One region of the Ruegeria sp. YTSA108 genome, then DNA from elsewhere that is predicted to be linked to it. Evidence: riboswitches for the same ligand, from Rfam matches in the RefSeq annotation. Region 1 holds a riboswitch; the other holds the start of a gene.
The links. Region 1 has a riboswitch for cobalamin ahead of AC2FHW_RS03360 (DUF1636 family protein). Riboswitches for the same ligand answer to the same signal wherever they lie in the genome.
Positions count from the first base shown of each region.

Region 2: another riboswitch for cobalamin. It lies ahead of AC2FHW_RS09365 (hypothetical protein); the one in region 1 lies ahead of AC2FHW_RS03360 (DUF1636 family protein).

Region 1 is NZ_JBXWND010000002.1:65,478-72,976, forward strand. Features, by position in the region: gene cobN (cobaltochelatase subunit CobN) at 1-3,264, opposite strand, end outside; gene cobW (cobalamin biosynthesis protein CobW) at 3,268-4,323, opposite strand; gene AC2FHW_RS03360 (DUF1636 family protein) at 4,326-4,700, opposite strand; cobalamin riboswitch at 4,795-5,001, opposite strand; tRNA gene AC2FHW_RS03365 (tRNA-Glu) at 5,353-5,487, opposite strand; gene AC2FHW_RS03370 (hypothetical protein) at 5,477-6,037, opposite strand; gene AC2FHW_RS03375 (hypothetical protein) at 6,075-7,004, shown strand; gene AC2FHW_RS03380 (DNA methyltransferase) at 6,970-7,499, opposite strand, start outside.
Region 2 is NZ_JBXWND010000005.1:125,158-132,656, reverse strand. Features, by position in the region: gene AC2FHW_RS09390 (thermonuclease family protein) at 1-143, opposite strand, end outside; gene recR (recombination mediator RecR) at 307-900, opposite strand; gene AC2FHW_RS09380 (YbaB/EbfC family nucleoid-associated protein) at 965-1,309, opposite strand; gene AC2FHW_RS09375 (DNA polymerase III subunit gamma/tau) at 1,465-3,216, opposite strand; gene AC2FHW_RS09370 (protein-tyrosine phosphatase family protein) at 3,373-3,873, shown strand; gene AC2FHW_RS09365 (hypothetical protein) at 3,875-4,279, opposite strand; cobalamin riboswitch at 4,363-4,582, opposite strand; gene AC2FHW_RS09360 (alpha/beta hydrolase family protein) at 4,722-5,579, shown strand; gene rsgA (ribosome small subunit-dependent GTPase A) at 5,604-6,632, opposite strand; RNA gene ffs (signal recognition particle sRNA small type) at 6,791-6,889, opposite strand; gene AC2FHW_RS09345 (5'-nucleotidase C-terminal domain-containing protein) at 6,929-7,499, opposite strand, start outside.

The sequences.
Region 1 (7,499 bases):
CGAGTTTCGGCGCGTGTTCCACAGGCCAGCCTCGAGCAGCGCACGGAACCGATCCTGCATGGCCTGATGCGCCCGTGGGTTCTTCTCTTGCAGAAAGGCATCAACCTCGGCGTTACCCAGTGTGGCATCGTGGTAGATGTCAAACAGATGCGGTGCAACGGTTCCCGACAGATGGGCAAAGCTTGCCATATGATCCAGCGTTGCCGCGATCTCGGCGGCGCCGCGGAATCCGTGCCGTTGCATTCCTGCGATCCAGTCAGGATTAGCCGCGCGCGCGTGGACAACGCGGCTGATTTCCTCAGACAGGGTTCGGGCGCGGGGGATGTCTGGGTTGGTATTGTCCAGATGGTACAGCTGCGCAGTACCGCCAGTGACTTTCTTGGCGGCGGCAAAACCGGCCTCATGCGTGGCATAGTCATTGGCCAACAGCAGATCGGTTTCGGTCAGGTCCTGAAGGTGAACAAAGCTATCGGCGTGGGCAACGCGTTGGGTAATACCATCGACATCCCGTGCAATTTGCTCGCCCTCAAGCGCAAAGGAACTGGCATCCAGCCAAGCCTGACCGGCCTGTGCCCGCGCTTCGTCCGTATAGATTTCGGATAGCTGCGTCATGTTCAGGCCATAGCTGCCGGGGGCGGGGCCATAGACACGGGCGGCCGGTGCCTGCCCGGCATATGGGTTCCAGTCTGCTGCCTCGTCCCGTTCACACAATGCTCGCACTGCCTGGCCATACAGCGCAGAAAGCGTCGGGAATACATCGCGGAACAGGCCCGAGACACGCAAGGTCACGTCTAGCCGTGGACGGCTGAGATCAGTGATTGGCAGCACCTCGATACCGGAAACCCGCTCCGACCCCTTGTCCCAAACCGGTTTCACACCCAGCAGGTGAAGCGCCATGGCGAATTCTTCACCCGCAGTGCGCATCGTGGCCGAGCCCCAGAGGTCGACAATCAGCCCCTTGGGGTAATCGCCTTCTTCCTGCAGATGCCGCCGCACTAGTTCCTCGGCCAGTTTGACACCTTGGGTATAGGCCGCGCGTGTTGGAACCGAACGCGGATCGGTGGTGTAAAGATTTCGCCCTGTCGGCAGCACGTCCGAGCGCCCGCGATAGGGTGAGCCAGACGGGCCAGCCTCGATCCGTTTCCCGGCCAGTGCGTCCAAAAGTGATTGACGTTCCGCATGCGCCGAAGGCGTGGCATCAAAATTGCCGGTCACTTCGGGGACGCGGCCAAAGACGTGCAAGCCGTCGCCGAACTGGCTTTCTTTGATGTCGCAGACAAATCGGTCGATACGGGTGATCGCTTCGGCGGTACAGGTTGCCTGATTCAGACCCAGATCGCTTTCCAGACCAATGGCCTGCGCCTCATCCCGTATGTCTTCTTGTAGTCGGTCGCGGCGTTTGGGGTCCAGCCCGTCGGCGTTCGAGAATTCGTCCAGCAGGGATTCCAGCCGCACCATACGGTCCGGCGTGTCACTTGTTCGCATCGGGGGCGGGATATGGCCCAGTGTAACCGCGCCGATCCGGCGCTTGGCCTGTGCGGCCTCGCCGGGGTCATTCACGATAAAGGGGTAGATCACCGGCAGATCTCGGACCAACGCCTCAGGCCAGCAGTTTTGGGACAGGGCGACCGATTTGCCTGGCAGCCATTCCAACGTGCCATGCGCGCCGATATGGATCAGCGCATCCGCGCCATGCCCCTTACGCAGCCAGAGATAGAAGGCAACATAGCTGTGGCGCGGGGTGCGCGAAAGATCGTGATAGTCGTCATCGCGCAGCTCGGGCGTGCCGCGTTCCGGTTGCAGCGCGATCAGTGTCTTGCCCCGGTTCAAGGCGGTAAAGTTGAACGCACCATCGGCAAAAACCGGGTCGTCCTCAGGCTTGCCCCAGATGGATTGCAGATCCGTTTGCAACTGTTCCGGCAAGTCTTCCAGCGCGGTCTGATAGGCCGCGAGCGGCCAAGACAGTCGCGCATCCAGAAGCGTCTCGGCAATCGGCGCGCCAGGTGCGGTGTCATAGCCTTCGGCCTGCAGATCAGACAGCATCGCCTCGGCCGAGGCCAGCGCATCCAGGCCAACCGCATGGGCCATCTGCCAGTCCTTGCCGGGATAAGTCGACAGCACCAACGCTGGGACCTGATCTGGCTTAGGTTTGTCGCTTAGGCGCAGCCAGCCGTCCACCCGATCAATGATCGCCTCAACCCGTTCCGGCTCGGGGCGGTGGGCAAAACGGGAATATTCCAGATACGGGTCGCGCTTGCCCGGTTCCTTGAACGAAGCGATGCCCGCCGAAATGCGGCCATCCACCTCGGGCAGGACCACATGCATTGCGAGGTCGGCGGGGGACAGCCCGCGTTCCGCATCGACCCAAGCCTTGCGGCGTGCGGTGGACAAGGCGACCTGAAATACCGGCACATTGGCGGCGTCCAGCGGGGACGTTCCCGAGGCGCCTTTGCCCGAAAAGGAGGTGGCGTTGATGATTGCCGAGGGGGCCAGCGCTACGACCTGTTCGCGCAGCCAGTCAGCGGCGGTAGGGGCTTTGAGCGACGGCGCAAATAGGCCAACAGCCTGAAACCCACGCGCACGCAGACGGTGGATCAGGGCCGCGACCGGGGCAGTGTCTGCCGAGGTCAGATAGGCGCGATAGAAGGTCACGAGGATGCGCTTGGCATCACCGGCGAATGCGGTATCCGCCGGGATCACACCGCGATCCGGGCACCATACGCCACATTCCGGGATCGTCTTGGCCCCCATCACCGGGCCAGAATAAAGCCCCGCGGCCAGTGCCATTTGCGCCAGCGCAGCCTGCGCTGCGACCTCACCGCCTGTGTCGCAAAGATGCGCCAGCCGCCGCAGGGTTGAAACGGGCAGGGTAGAATAGTCATCCAGGCGCGTATCTTCACGTCCATCCGCCGGCAGGACTGCCACAGCGATGCCTTTGGCGTGGGCCAGTGCCAGAACCTGCTGCAATCCGTAGGACCAGTAGGGCACGCCACCGATCAGGCGGATCAGAATGCCTTTGGCGCCCTCCAGCGTCTGCTCGACATAGGTGTCGACAGAAAGCGGGTGCTTCAGCGCCGTTAGATTGGCCAGCCGCAGGGTCGGCATCCGGCCTTCGGGTCCACCACCACGATGCCAGCCTGCCGCGAAAGCGCCAAGATCACTGTCGGAAAAGGACAGCACCACCAGATCCGCCGGGCTCTGGCCCAGATCGGTTGGGGTCTCCGTTTCCTCTAACCCGTGGCTTTCGCGGAAGACGACGTGCATGGCTTACTCGGCGGCCTCGGTTACACCCACGAGGATTTCGCGGATTTCAGCCTCTTTGATGTCGTCATGCTCGGCGATGACCACCAGACGCGAGCGACGCTCTTCACCTGGCTCCCACGGGCGGTCGTACTGATGACGCACACGGGCCCCGACTGCCTGCACCAAAAGGCGCATGGGTTTGCCGGTAACAGCGGCATAGCCTTTGACCCGCAGGATGTTCAGTTCATTCGCCAGACGTTCGATATTGGCGACCAGCTGGGCCGGATCGGTCTGTTCCGGCAGCTCGACAATGATGCTTTCGAAATCATCATGCTCGTGATCGTGGTGGCCATCGTGATGGCTGGGACGTGCCTCCATGTCATCTTCAGCAGCGGCCTCAAGCCCCAGCACAACACGTACATCCACAGCGCCTTCGGCCACTTCGACCACGGGCAGCGGGCGCGGAGCCTCTGCCGCGATGATTTCCTTGGCCTTGGCGACCCCCTCGGGGCCAGCAAGATCAGGCTTGGTCAGCAGAATGATGTCGGCGCAGGAGATCTGGTCCTCGAACACCTCGGATAGCGGCGTTTCGTGATCAATCGAGTCATCGGCCAGGCGCTGGGCATCCACCGCAGCGACATTCGGGGCAAAGCGACCGGCGGCCACAGCTTCGGCATCGGCCAGAGCAATTACGCCATCCACGGTGATTTTCGAGCGGATATCCGGCCAGTCGAACGCTTTCAGCAGCGGCTTGGGCAGGGCCAAGCCAGAGGTTTCGATCAGAATGTGATCGGGGCGCGGCTCTAGCGCCATCAGCGCCTCGATGGTCGGGATGAAATCATCTGCCACGGTGCAGCAGATGCATCCATTGGCCAATTCCATAATGTTTTCCGCCGGGCAATCGGGGATCGCGCAGGATTTGAGGATATCGCCATCGACGCCAACATCTCCAAACTCGTTGACCACAACGGCCAGGCGCTTGCCCTGCGGGTTCTGCATCAGATGACGCACCAGCGTGGTCTTTCCCGAGCCCAGAAAGCCGGTGATCACAGTGACGGGCAGTTTTTCGAGATTGCTCATATCTAAGCTCCAATCGGGGGAATGCGGGCCGCACAGTTTTTGCGGAAATGTTCAGGACGTTCGCGCCATTTAACGAGGCCATCTTGGGTCTCGAGATATTTGGTCGCACCTTCAACAATGGTCTCGACATGATCGGTTTCATCGAGATGCTCATAGACAAAGGTCCAACGTTCGGGTCCGCCACGCAGCACAATCGAGCAGCCCTGATCGCAATTTGAAAGGCATTCTACTGCCTTCAAAGTGACGCCATCAGGAAGTTCTGCCTGCTCCAACGCCTTGTGCAGCAACGCCCCAGGACGATCTGCATCATTCTCGACGGGCAGGCCGCGGCGGCAGGTCGTGCACACCAGCAGTTCAACAGGTGTGGTCTCGGTCATGTCTCTCATCCCCCCAAATCCTCTTCGCGGGGGACGGGGTTTCATGCGGGCCACGTATTGCGACATGGGCCCGACACCGGATCACCCCGTCCGGTTTCAACTTCGGATGTTGGCAGGTCTCCCGGCTTGCGGATGTCAGAGGCTGGCCTCTGGCAGATGTCCCGCCTTCCCGGCCTGTCTGGCCAGTGGCTTTGGGCACCCTCTCCGGTCACGGTCGCGGGGGCGGCTGCGTTTGACGGATGACCGCTGACGCATTCCCTTTTCATCTGCATGTGCAGACACCAACGGATGGGACATGCGGCACGGGCAGGGGGCTTGTCAAGCGCGGCAGACGCACGGAAATCATCGAGAATGGAAAAGCGACCTGCCAATGCCTGTCAGCGGCATGTTTGGTCAGCCACATGCAAAATGACGGCAGGCGAGTTTGGGCTTTGCGCCTCGAAGATATCCAGACGAAAGGATTCGCGGGCCAGTTACTTCAAAGGGCATATCGCGTGGATTCGATAGAGCGGTCAAATTTACCGGCCGAGCCAGTGAGTCCACCGCCTTCTGATCAATCCGGTGTCAAGCTTCACTCAGCAGAGCACTGCCGTAGCGAGACGGCATGTCGCAGGCTCGAAAAGCCGAATGCGAAGCAACTGTTTGAAAGTATTGGAGGCGAGTACCGGAATCGAACCGGTGTACACGGATTTGCAAGAGATCGACATCAAGAATATTAATTGAAAATCAAACATTTATTTGTAATATTTTTCGTTGTATACCTTTTTGTGTACAATCTAATTTCGCCAGTGCTCCCAAAAAGCCCTTCCATCATCCAATAAGTTGTTGCTGGGCTTAATCTGCATTTTCAGCAAGTCTTCGACTAGGCGATAGATGTACCTTCCTAGCCCCTTCAAGCGATACTCTTCTGCGACCTCAACTAAGTCGCAAACTACAGACGTTGAACTGACGCCAAAGGTCGCCTGAGCTACAAATTTGCTTGGGTTAGAGCGTAAAGTTACGCGTAGCCACACTGACCCGTAACTGCAATCAACGTCAATTGAACGGTCATCAAAAATTGTATGACGAATGATGTCATTCTCATCAAGATTTGGTGGTACTAACGTCAGTTCAAATTGATAGTTTGGGTACTCTTGGTTAGTGAGCATTTTCTGTTCGAAGTTGGTGATCTTTGTTGGCATTTTGTTCACCAAATTTGTCATTTTTTCATAATTTAAAGGTTGGTGGGCTGAAGGTTCTTTGGGGTGGTCACCATAGGTTGATAATAGCGGTTTGTAAGCGGATGAAATTGTATATTTCCTTATGGTATCCAGTGGTCTAGGTAAAGTGTGGCGCAATTTTTAGTTGTGTCTCGCGACAGTGAAGGCCATCAAGATGCAAGATAAAATTAAAACTCAAGACGTTATTCAGACAGCAACCGCCCATCTGCATGAACTAAGTGGTCACGTTTTTGACTTGCTCACTGTATCTAAGCCAATCACACCTGATGCCGCTGTGAACTTGTCCAAAGTGATCTCTAAACTTTCTCCCTTGTTAGGAAATATGATCGAATTCAACACAGTTGAATTTTTGAATGATCAAGAAGAATACAGAGGAAAAGGAGAGTGGAAGAGGCAAGATCCAGGATTTCCAGACACGATCTTTGAGGGTGTGACGCCTACGCCTGGTTTTGAGATTAAAGCGTGGTTTCCTCTGGCAACAGAAATAACGGCTCGCTTCAAGGATTCACAAAACCATTTCAAGGATGACAACACATATGTATGCATGTTGGCGTGGCTGCCTGAATACATCTTGTTTGGAAAGCCATATATTTTGGATGTCGTAGTGGTATCTGGGGCATCAGTAGCGAAAGCACGTGACACTCACTACCATAATCCTCCTGATTATCTTGTTTTGGAACCAGAGGACACTAGCGACAGAACTCGCAACTTGCAGCAAACAAATACCAACGGTTACAAGCTGCAGAACAAAGACCCAGCTGATATCGCTAAGGCGAAAGCAATGGTGAATTCGTGGGGAACGAATGGGCACAAGTACGAACCCACACCTGAATATCAAGCGAAACTCAGAGAGCTTCTTGGCGGGTTTACTTACCGTCTAGATACGAACTATGCGAAAATGGATCGTATTGTTCACGATGAGCTAGAAGCCTTCAAGGCACGTGTGTTGGCAAAAACCGTTCAAGGTTTAACGGTCAAGCAGTGGGAGAAACTTTTCCGAAATCCTGACAGGGGTCTCGTGAAAAGTGTTCTCGCCAAACAGCTTGGAATTACGGAAGGGGACACTGACGAGCTTCTTCGATAAGGCGTTGCAATCCGTAATGAAAGTACGTCGTGTCTATTTCACTAGCATAGGAATTGAAGCCAGCTCGTCTTGCGGCGACGGACGCTGAGAAAAGGCCTCCAAAAGGTTCCCAAACTGTGCCATTTTGCGGCGTGGAGGCCTCCACAATTCTTGTCATTAGGTCCAACGGTTTTTGATTTAAGTGTACCGCGCGACCTCTAGTGCCATCAGCTTTTATGCGTTCTGCACCTCTGAGTGCTGGGCGATGCCAGACGTTTGTGACTCCATGCGGGCAATCAAAATTTGACCGCGTTTCAGCCCAGTCATCTGCGGTCATTGGAGATACGCCATCGCGCGAAAAATATGGGCGGCCACTGGGGTCGCCTCTTTCGTTGGCCCAGCTTGCAAGCTTTTGGAACATTTCAGGAGGCATCCAATACCAAAGATGCCCTTGATCCAGATACTTCCTTACAGCGGCATCAGCGACACCGCAGGCCGTGTTGGCCTGCCGCATAG
Region 2 (7,499 bases), on a different contig from region 1:
CCGCTTATCACGATCGTGTCGCCGTCGATTACGTGGCACTTGCCTTTGAGAGTCCGTGTGGTTGGATAAGCCGAGGGCGGCTGCTTTGACGGAACCGGTCGTGCTCCGGTGATCGCAGGTCGTTTAGTTGGTTGGAAGGGCACCACCCTGGATCGTTTGCGCGATGATCCGAACAGGGCCTTCAATATATATCTCAACATATGAAAAACGCATTCTAAATCTGCTTAATCGATGCGTAGAATGTTAGGCTGGATACAGTATTTGTGTAAACTTGATATTTGAATTCGACCAAGTGTCGAAGCTCAACTACAACTCCTTCCGCGCCCTCAGCGCCGCCGTAATCGTCCCGTCATCCAGGTAGTCCAACTCGCCGCCAATCGGCACGCCCTGCGCCAGCGAGGTCAGGCGCACCTGCCCGTCCAGTTGATCGGCTATATAGTGCGCGGTGGTCTGGCCATCGACAGTGGCGTTCAGCGCCAGAATGACTTCGGTGATCCCCTCGGCTGTGACCCGATCCTTGAGGCGAGGAATGCGCAGCTCATCCGGGCCGACTCCATCTAATGCCGACAAGGTGCCGCCCAGCACGTGATAGCGGCCTTTGAAAACCGCTGCGCGTTCCATCGCCCAAAGGTCGGCGACGTCTTCGACGACGCACAGCTCTCCGGTCGCGCGGACTTCGCTATCGCAGATGTCGCAGATATCCGAAGTGCCTACATTGCCGCAATTCAGGCACTCACGGGCAGTGATGGCAACCTGTTGCATCGCGTCCGCAAGCGGTGTCAGCAGAAGGGCGCGTTTGCGGATCAGATGCAGCACTGCGCGACGGGCCGAACGTGGGCCGAGGCCTGGCAGTTTGGCCATCAGGTCGATCAGATTGTCGATATCGCTGTTCGAACTCACTGCGCTTGCTCCTGCATAAGGGCCGGGCAGTTGGGCCCGGCCGGTATTTCGTCTGGAGTGCCTATCAGAACGGCAGCTTGATGTCTGCGGGCAGGCCCATACCTTCGGTCAGCTTAGCCATCTCAGCCTGCGACCGTTCTGCGGCCTTGGCCTGAGCATCTTTGACGGCGGCCAGGATCAGATCTTCGACCACTTCCTTGTCGTCGCCGTTAAAGATTGACGGGTCGATATCGAGACCTTTCAGCTCTCCCTTGGCCGTGGCTGTTGCCTTGACCAGCCCTGCACCGGATTCGCCGACAACCATGATGGTATTCAGCTCTTCCTGCATATCCGTCATCTTGGTCTGTAGATCCTGCGCGGATTTCATCATCTTGGCCATGTCACCCAGGCCGCCGAGTCCTTTGAGCATCGGTATTCTCCTAATATCCGGTTTGACGCCTAAATACGGGCGCGGTCGGCGCGGCACAAGGGCCGAGCTGGCTCCCGCCCGTCGTCAAGGCCTTTGGCAAGACCTTTCCTCTCGTTGGGCCCGGGAGGTTTCCTGTTGGGTAAGGCGGGACGGTTTCAGTCTTCCTCGAACGGGTCCCATTCGTCTTCGACCTCGGGCAGCGCCTCGGTTTCCACCTTGGCGGCACGTTCTTCCGGTGTTTCAATCCGCTTGATGCGTGCCTTCGGAAATTGCATGAGCACCGCCTGAACCAATGGGTGTTTCTCAGCCTCTGCTTTCAACGCCAGCTCGGCGGCGTCTCGAATCTCGGCGATGGTCGCAACCTCACCATCGGCTACAATCGACACAGCCCAGCGGTTGCCAGTCCATCGTTGCAGCGACGAACCCAGTCTCGCTGCCAGATCTGTGGGTGCGTTCTGTGTCGGGGTGAATTCGATCCGCCCCGGTTGGTAAGAAACCAGCCGCACCCCGTTTTCGACCTCGACCAGAAGTTTCACATCCCGATTGGTGCGGATCAATTCAACCACGTGGTCAAAACTCGGATACCGTGCCAGCGCCGATTGGATATCATGGGCCAGAGCGGCCGACGGCGCGCCGGCGGGGCTGCTAGTTGCGGATACGTAAGAAGATGATGCCGCTGGTACCGGAGCCTGAGAGGGCACGGCCATACCACCGCCAGGACCGCCATTCGGAGGCGGAGGCGGGTTGTCCTGCAGGCGCTTGATCAGCTCTTCGGGGCTGGGCAAGTCGGCAACATGGGTCAGGCGGATAACGGCCATTTCAGCAGCCATCATGGCATTTGGCGCGGCCGATACCTCTTCCAGCGCTTTCAGCAACATCTGCCACATCCGGGTCAAAACGCGCATTGGCAGGGCCTCGGCCATTTGCTGACCACGGGCACGTTCATCAGGGGAAACCGTCGGGTCCTCGGCTGCGTCTGGCGTGATCTTTACAACCGAAACCCAGTGCGTGATTTCGGCCAGGTCACGCAGCACGGATAGCGGATCGGCCCCTTCGGCATATTGCCCGCCCAATTCAGTCAGCGCGCTTGCTGCATCCCCTCGCAGGATCATTTCCATCAAGTCCAATACCCGGCCCCGGTCGGCCAGACCCAGCATCGCGCGCACTTGATCTGCGCTGGTTTCACCGGCCCCATGGCTGATTGCCTGATCCAGCAGCGATGTTGCGTCGCGCGCCGACCCTTCGGCCGCGCGGGTGATCAGCGCCAGGGCATCCTCCGCGATCTGCGCCTTCTCAGCCGCTGCAATCTTATTGAGCAGGCCAATCATGTCCTCGGGTTCGATCCGGCGCAGGTCAAATCGTTGGCACCGCGACAGAACAGTCACCGGGACTTTGCGGATTTCGGTCGTGGCAAAGATGAACTTCACATGCGCAGGAGGTTCTTCCAACGTCTTGAGCAGCGCGTTGAACGCGCTGGTCGAAAGCATGTGAACTTCGTCGATGATGTAGATCTTATAGCGCGCACTGGCGGCACGATAGCGCACCGAGTCGATGATTTCGCGAATGTCATTTACGCCGGTGCGGCTGGCGGCGTCCATCTCCATCACATCGACATGGCGGCCTTCCATGATGGCGACGCAATGTTCGCACTGGCCGCAAGGTTCGGTCGTGGGCTTGCCTTGCCCATCAGGACCGATGCAGTTCATGCCCTTGGCGATGATCCGGGCCGTGGTCGTCTTACCGGTGCCGCGGATGCCAGTCATGATGAAGGCTTGCGCAATCCGGTCGGCCTCGAACGCGTTTTTCAGCGTGCGCACCATTGCGTTCTGACCGACGAGGTCAGCAAAAGTTTCCGGGCGGTATTTCCGCGCGAGAACCTGATAGGCGGGGCTGGGCGTGTCGGTCATGTCTGCTCTGTTGGATTCGTGTCAGGTTTGCAGCGTAGAGACCCCCGCCGTCCGCGTCCACCGCGCGCGAAAAGGAATTTCGTTTTGGCAAGTTGTATCAGAGCCGGTAAATCATGAGGGGCTTTAGCCCCATGTGGTGATGCAGGAAAAGGAGCTGTGTTGGAGAGTTTTGCAATTCACCCTCTTGGATTGGGTAAAGGGCAGATCGCTCTGTGCCCACTGCCGGGTGTCACGGGCGATTATGCTGGGGATTTCGCAGTAATCCGGGATTGGGCGCCGGACCTGGTCATCTCGATGACTACTCTGGATGAGTTCCAGCATTCCGGCGCGCGTTCATTCGAGGCGGACCTGCAGTGCGAACGGATTGCCTGGGTCCACCTTCCGGTCTCCGATTTCGGCGCCCCCACGCCTGAGGTTGAGGCGCTTTGGCCGCAAGCCAGCGCCGCCGCCCAACATGTCCTTGCCAGTGGCGGCAAGGTGCTGGTGCATTGCCGCGGTGGGTGCGGACGCTCGGGGATGGTTGTGATGCGGCTAATGGTGGAATGCGGCGAAGCGCCTGACCAAGCGCTTCGGCGGTTGCGTGCAGTGCGGCCCTGCGCGGTGGAAACCGACGCGCAAAAGGACTGGGCCGGGTTGCCGGCCCGAACCCTTCCCTGAATCAGGCAGACACTTGATACGGAATACTGTCGCTGCGCGGCGGCAGGATCGATACGTCGAGCATCGCACAGGGTGGTTCTGACAGAAAACCAGCGGATTTCTGGATGAACTCCGGCCCGAACATCATGTCGCCATAGGCGTCCAGCTTTTCTGTCGGCGTGTCTGTGCTGGTGCCGCAATAGACCCTGATCTGTTCTGATTGGGCCCGAAAACGGGCCGTGCAGCCTTCGGTGCAATGGGTCAGATCGCTGGTACCTTCGACCTCGAATGTTTTGGATGTCGCAGGCCTTGCCGTCGCCATCGCCTCGGCCATGGCGCGTGCCATTCGGGCAAGGGCGGGGCAGGGTTTCCCGGTCCTCTGACAGACGGTTGCGGTGAATTCGTGTGTTTTTGTCTTCCAGATCATAATGCGCCCTCCGCGCGCAGGACGAAGGGTGAGGATCAGGTTTGACAGCGCGCTGACGACCTGCCCGGACACCCCGCCCGAGTTTCGGTTTCGATACGATGGCAGGTCTCCTGACTTGCGGGTCGTCGCTTTGCCGACCTTCCCAGCCCTGGGGCCAGTGGTATTTCGGCATTGCTCACCGCTTACAGTTGCGGGGGCAGTCGCGGAGTTGGCCCTTTCCGGCATCGCCGGGGCAGACCGCACCGTGTTCCCTTTTCATCCCGCCCCATTTCCGGGGCAAGAACCATCACCACATCGCTAGCGGCTATGCAGACCCCGAGTCAAGCCACCTGTTGGGGTTCAAACCGGACGTTTGGTCATCTTGATGAAATCTTGACTCTGGTGGCCGAAATCGGGCCGATTGTTGAGTGAACCGAGTAGTTCAGAATTTGTCGGAAGCGCCATGCTTGATACCACGCCCTGCGTCCAGACTAAGGACTTTGATTTTGCCTCAGGCTCTGCCAGCCTGTCGGCGCGGCTGTATCTGCCTGAAACCGAGCCGAAGGTCGCCGTGGTGATTCACAGCGCAACTGCAGTGCCGCGCGAATATTACCAGCATTTTGCCCGTTGGCTGGCCGCCGAACAGGGTATGGCCTGTCTGACCTATGACTACAGCGATTTCGGGCATTCGCTGCGCGACAAACTCAAAACCTCTGAGGTGACCATGGCGGATTGGGCCTTGGTCGACATGCCCGCCGCACGGGCTGAGATGCGCAGGCGGTTCCCGGACGCTTTGCAGTGGAGCATCGGTCATTCCCTTGGCGGCTTGCTGGGGCCGGTGCAGCCAGACATTGATCAGATCGACCGGATGATCTGTGTATGTTCGGGGCTGGTTACTCTGTCCGACCATCCCTGGCCCTATCGCGGGCTGGCGTGGATGTTCTGGCATGTGCATGGGCGTCTGGCAGTGAATGCGCTGGGCTATCTGCCGGGCAAAGCGGTGGGGATCGGTGCCGATTTGCCTGGTCCGGTCTATTGGCAATGGCGTAGCTGGTGCACGGCGCCGCAGAATTATGTGCCGCAGATCGGTGACGCTCTGCCCGAAGCGAGATGGGCGCAATCGAATACGCCGGTGGACCTGTTCACCTTCGAGGACGACCAGATGGTGCCGCCAGACGCTGTCTGGCGGCTTGCCGATCTGTATGGACCAAAGGCGCGGCGACATCTGTTGTCTCCGAATGAATTCGGAGCGCCTGAGATCGGTCATATTGGCGCTTTTGCCCGCAGAAACCGGGCGGTTTGGCCCCGGTTGATTGCCTGAAAACGAGGCGCCTTTCTGTCACGCTCAGTGTCTGCTGCGGGACTTTTTGTCATTCATGACGGATCGCACCATTTTGCCAAAGGCTTTGTCACGTGCCCGTGACTGCGCGAGGGTTTCGGAATTCCTCTGATCTTCGCGCCGAAGCTTGTGCCAGCGCGCCAGCCGGTCGGGCTCAAGCACGCCATTGGCAATCGCCTCCTGCACAGCACAACCGGGTTCGGCCTGGTGCTGGCAATCTGAGAACCGGCACCTTGCAGCCAATTCAAGAAGGTCTGAGAAAACCTCATCCACGCCGTCTTGGGCTTCCATCAAACGCAGGGCGCGCATTCCTGGCGTATCAATCAGCCACCCCCCGTTTCGCATCGGGTGAAGCGCACGATGGGTCGTGGTGTGGCGACCCCGTGCGTCATCCTCGCGGATCCCCGCCGTTGTCCCGGCCTGACCAGTCATGGCGTTCGCCAATGTGGTTTTGCCGACACCGGATGAGCCGACCAAAGCAGCAGTTTGCCCGGCAGGGCACCAGGACAGGATCGGATCAATCTCTGACGCCTCCAGCGCGTTGACGGTTAGAACGGTCAGAAACCGAACCAGCGAACTGGCCTGACTGGCATAGCTCTCTGGGTCAGGGCAGCTGTCGGCCTTGGTCAGGACAACAACCGGATAGCACCCGGCCTGATGCGCCAGTGCCAGATAACGTTCAAGCCGGGCCAGATTGAAATCGGCATTGCAGGAACTGACGATATACAGCACGTCCACATTCGCCGCGATCAGCTGAACCTGCGCACCGGTGCCTGCGGCCCGGCGTTGCAAGAGGCTTTTGCGCTCCAAAAGATGCCGAATGCGGTTTTGATCATCCGCAAGGACCCAATCGCCAACCGCAAATTCGCCGGTTGATCGGTCAGGGGTCAGATCAGATGTGCCGCCAAGCGCATTCAGGCCGATCAGGCGATCACGATGGACGGCGTTGATGCGATGCGGTGTGCAGGTAGGGTTCACAGCATGTTGGGCTGCAAAATGAGAGGACCATCCCAGGTCCGAAAGTGTTTTGGACATTGTTCTGCCTGTGTTCAGATACAGGAAACCATCAGGGTGGCAGACGCGCACCCATCGGTAACATGTTCAGGCAAGAGCGGGTGTTAGTCCCGGAAACGCTCTGCCCGAAGGGTCATTGCTACAATCATAAAGTCCCTCCTGCGGCAGTCGTTGCGCGTAAGTGAGAGGTTGGACATCGACCCAAGCGGGGCTCGTTGTGGCTGCTTCCTTCCGGATCTGACCAGGTTGGCGAGGCGCTCGCCCGCGCCAACCTCTCGAGGGTGGATATAGGCAGTTGGCCGGAAAAACACAACCCGTCAGAAGGTCAGAAGAATCCGTAAAAAGCCATTTTCGTCGGTTCCAAGGACTTGTGGATCAAATTCCTGAATGTCCTGCAGATGTCGGTGGGCATTTGGACCGGTGCGTAAGATCGCCTGCGTACCAGTGTTACTGGTGATTCTGAAGGGTTCCTGGGCCTCTTCCAGCGGATCGCTGACCAAGGTGCCTGACAGATAATCCAGCAGGGCTTGCTGGACCGGCAGGATGGGCATGTCGATACGTTGCGCATTACCCGCAAATGGGAAATGCCCGCCCCCGCTGGCGCGATAATTGTTAAGCGCGACGGCAAATTGCTGATCCGGTGCAATGAGGGTGGCACCGACCAGAACCTCTGAAACGCGCCGGTATTCGGCGTTGATCAAGGTGCCCATATCGTCGAAACGCGGAGGTTGTGTCAGATCAATTCTGCAGGACAGCCCGTATAGCACATCAAAGTTGTGACCCACCCGATTTTCGCAAATAAGTTCGGATGCAGATCCGGTCGAAATCTGGTTGAAAACAGCTGCGGACATCTCAAGCCAGTCCACGATTTGATCACCGGATACAATG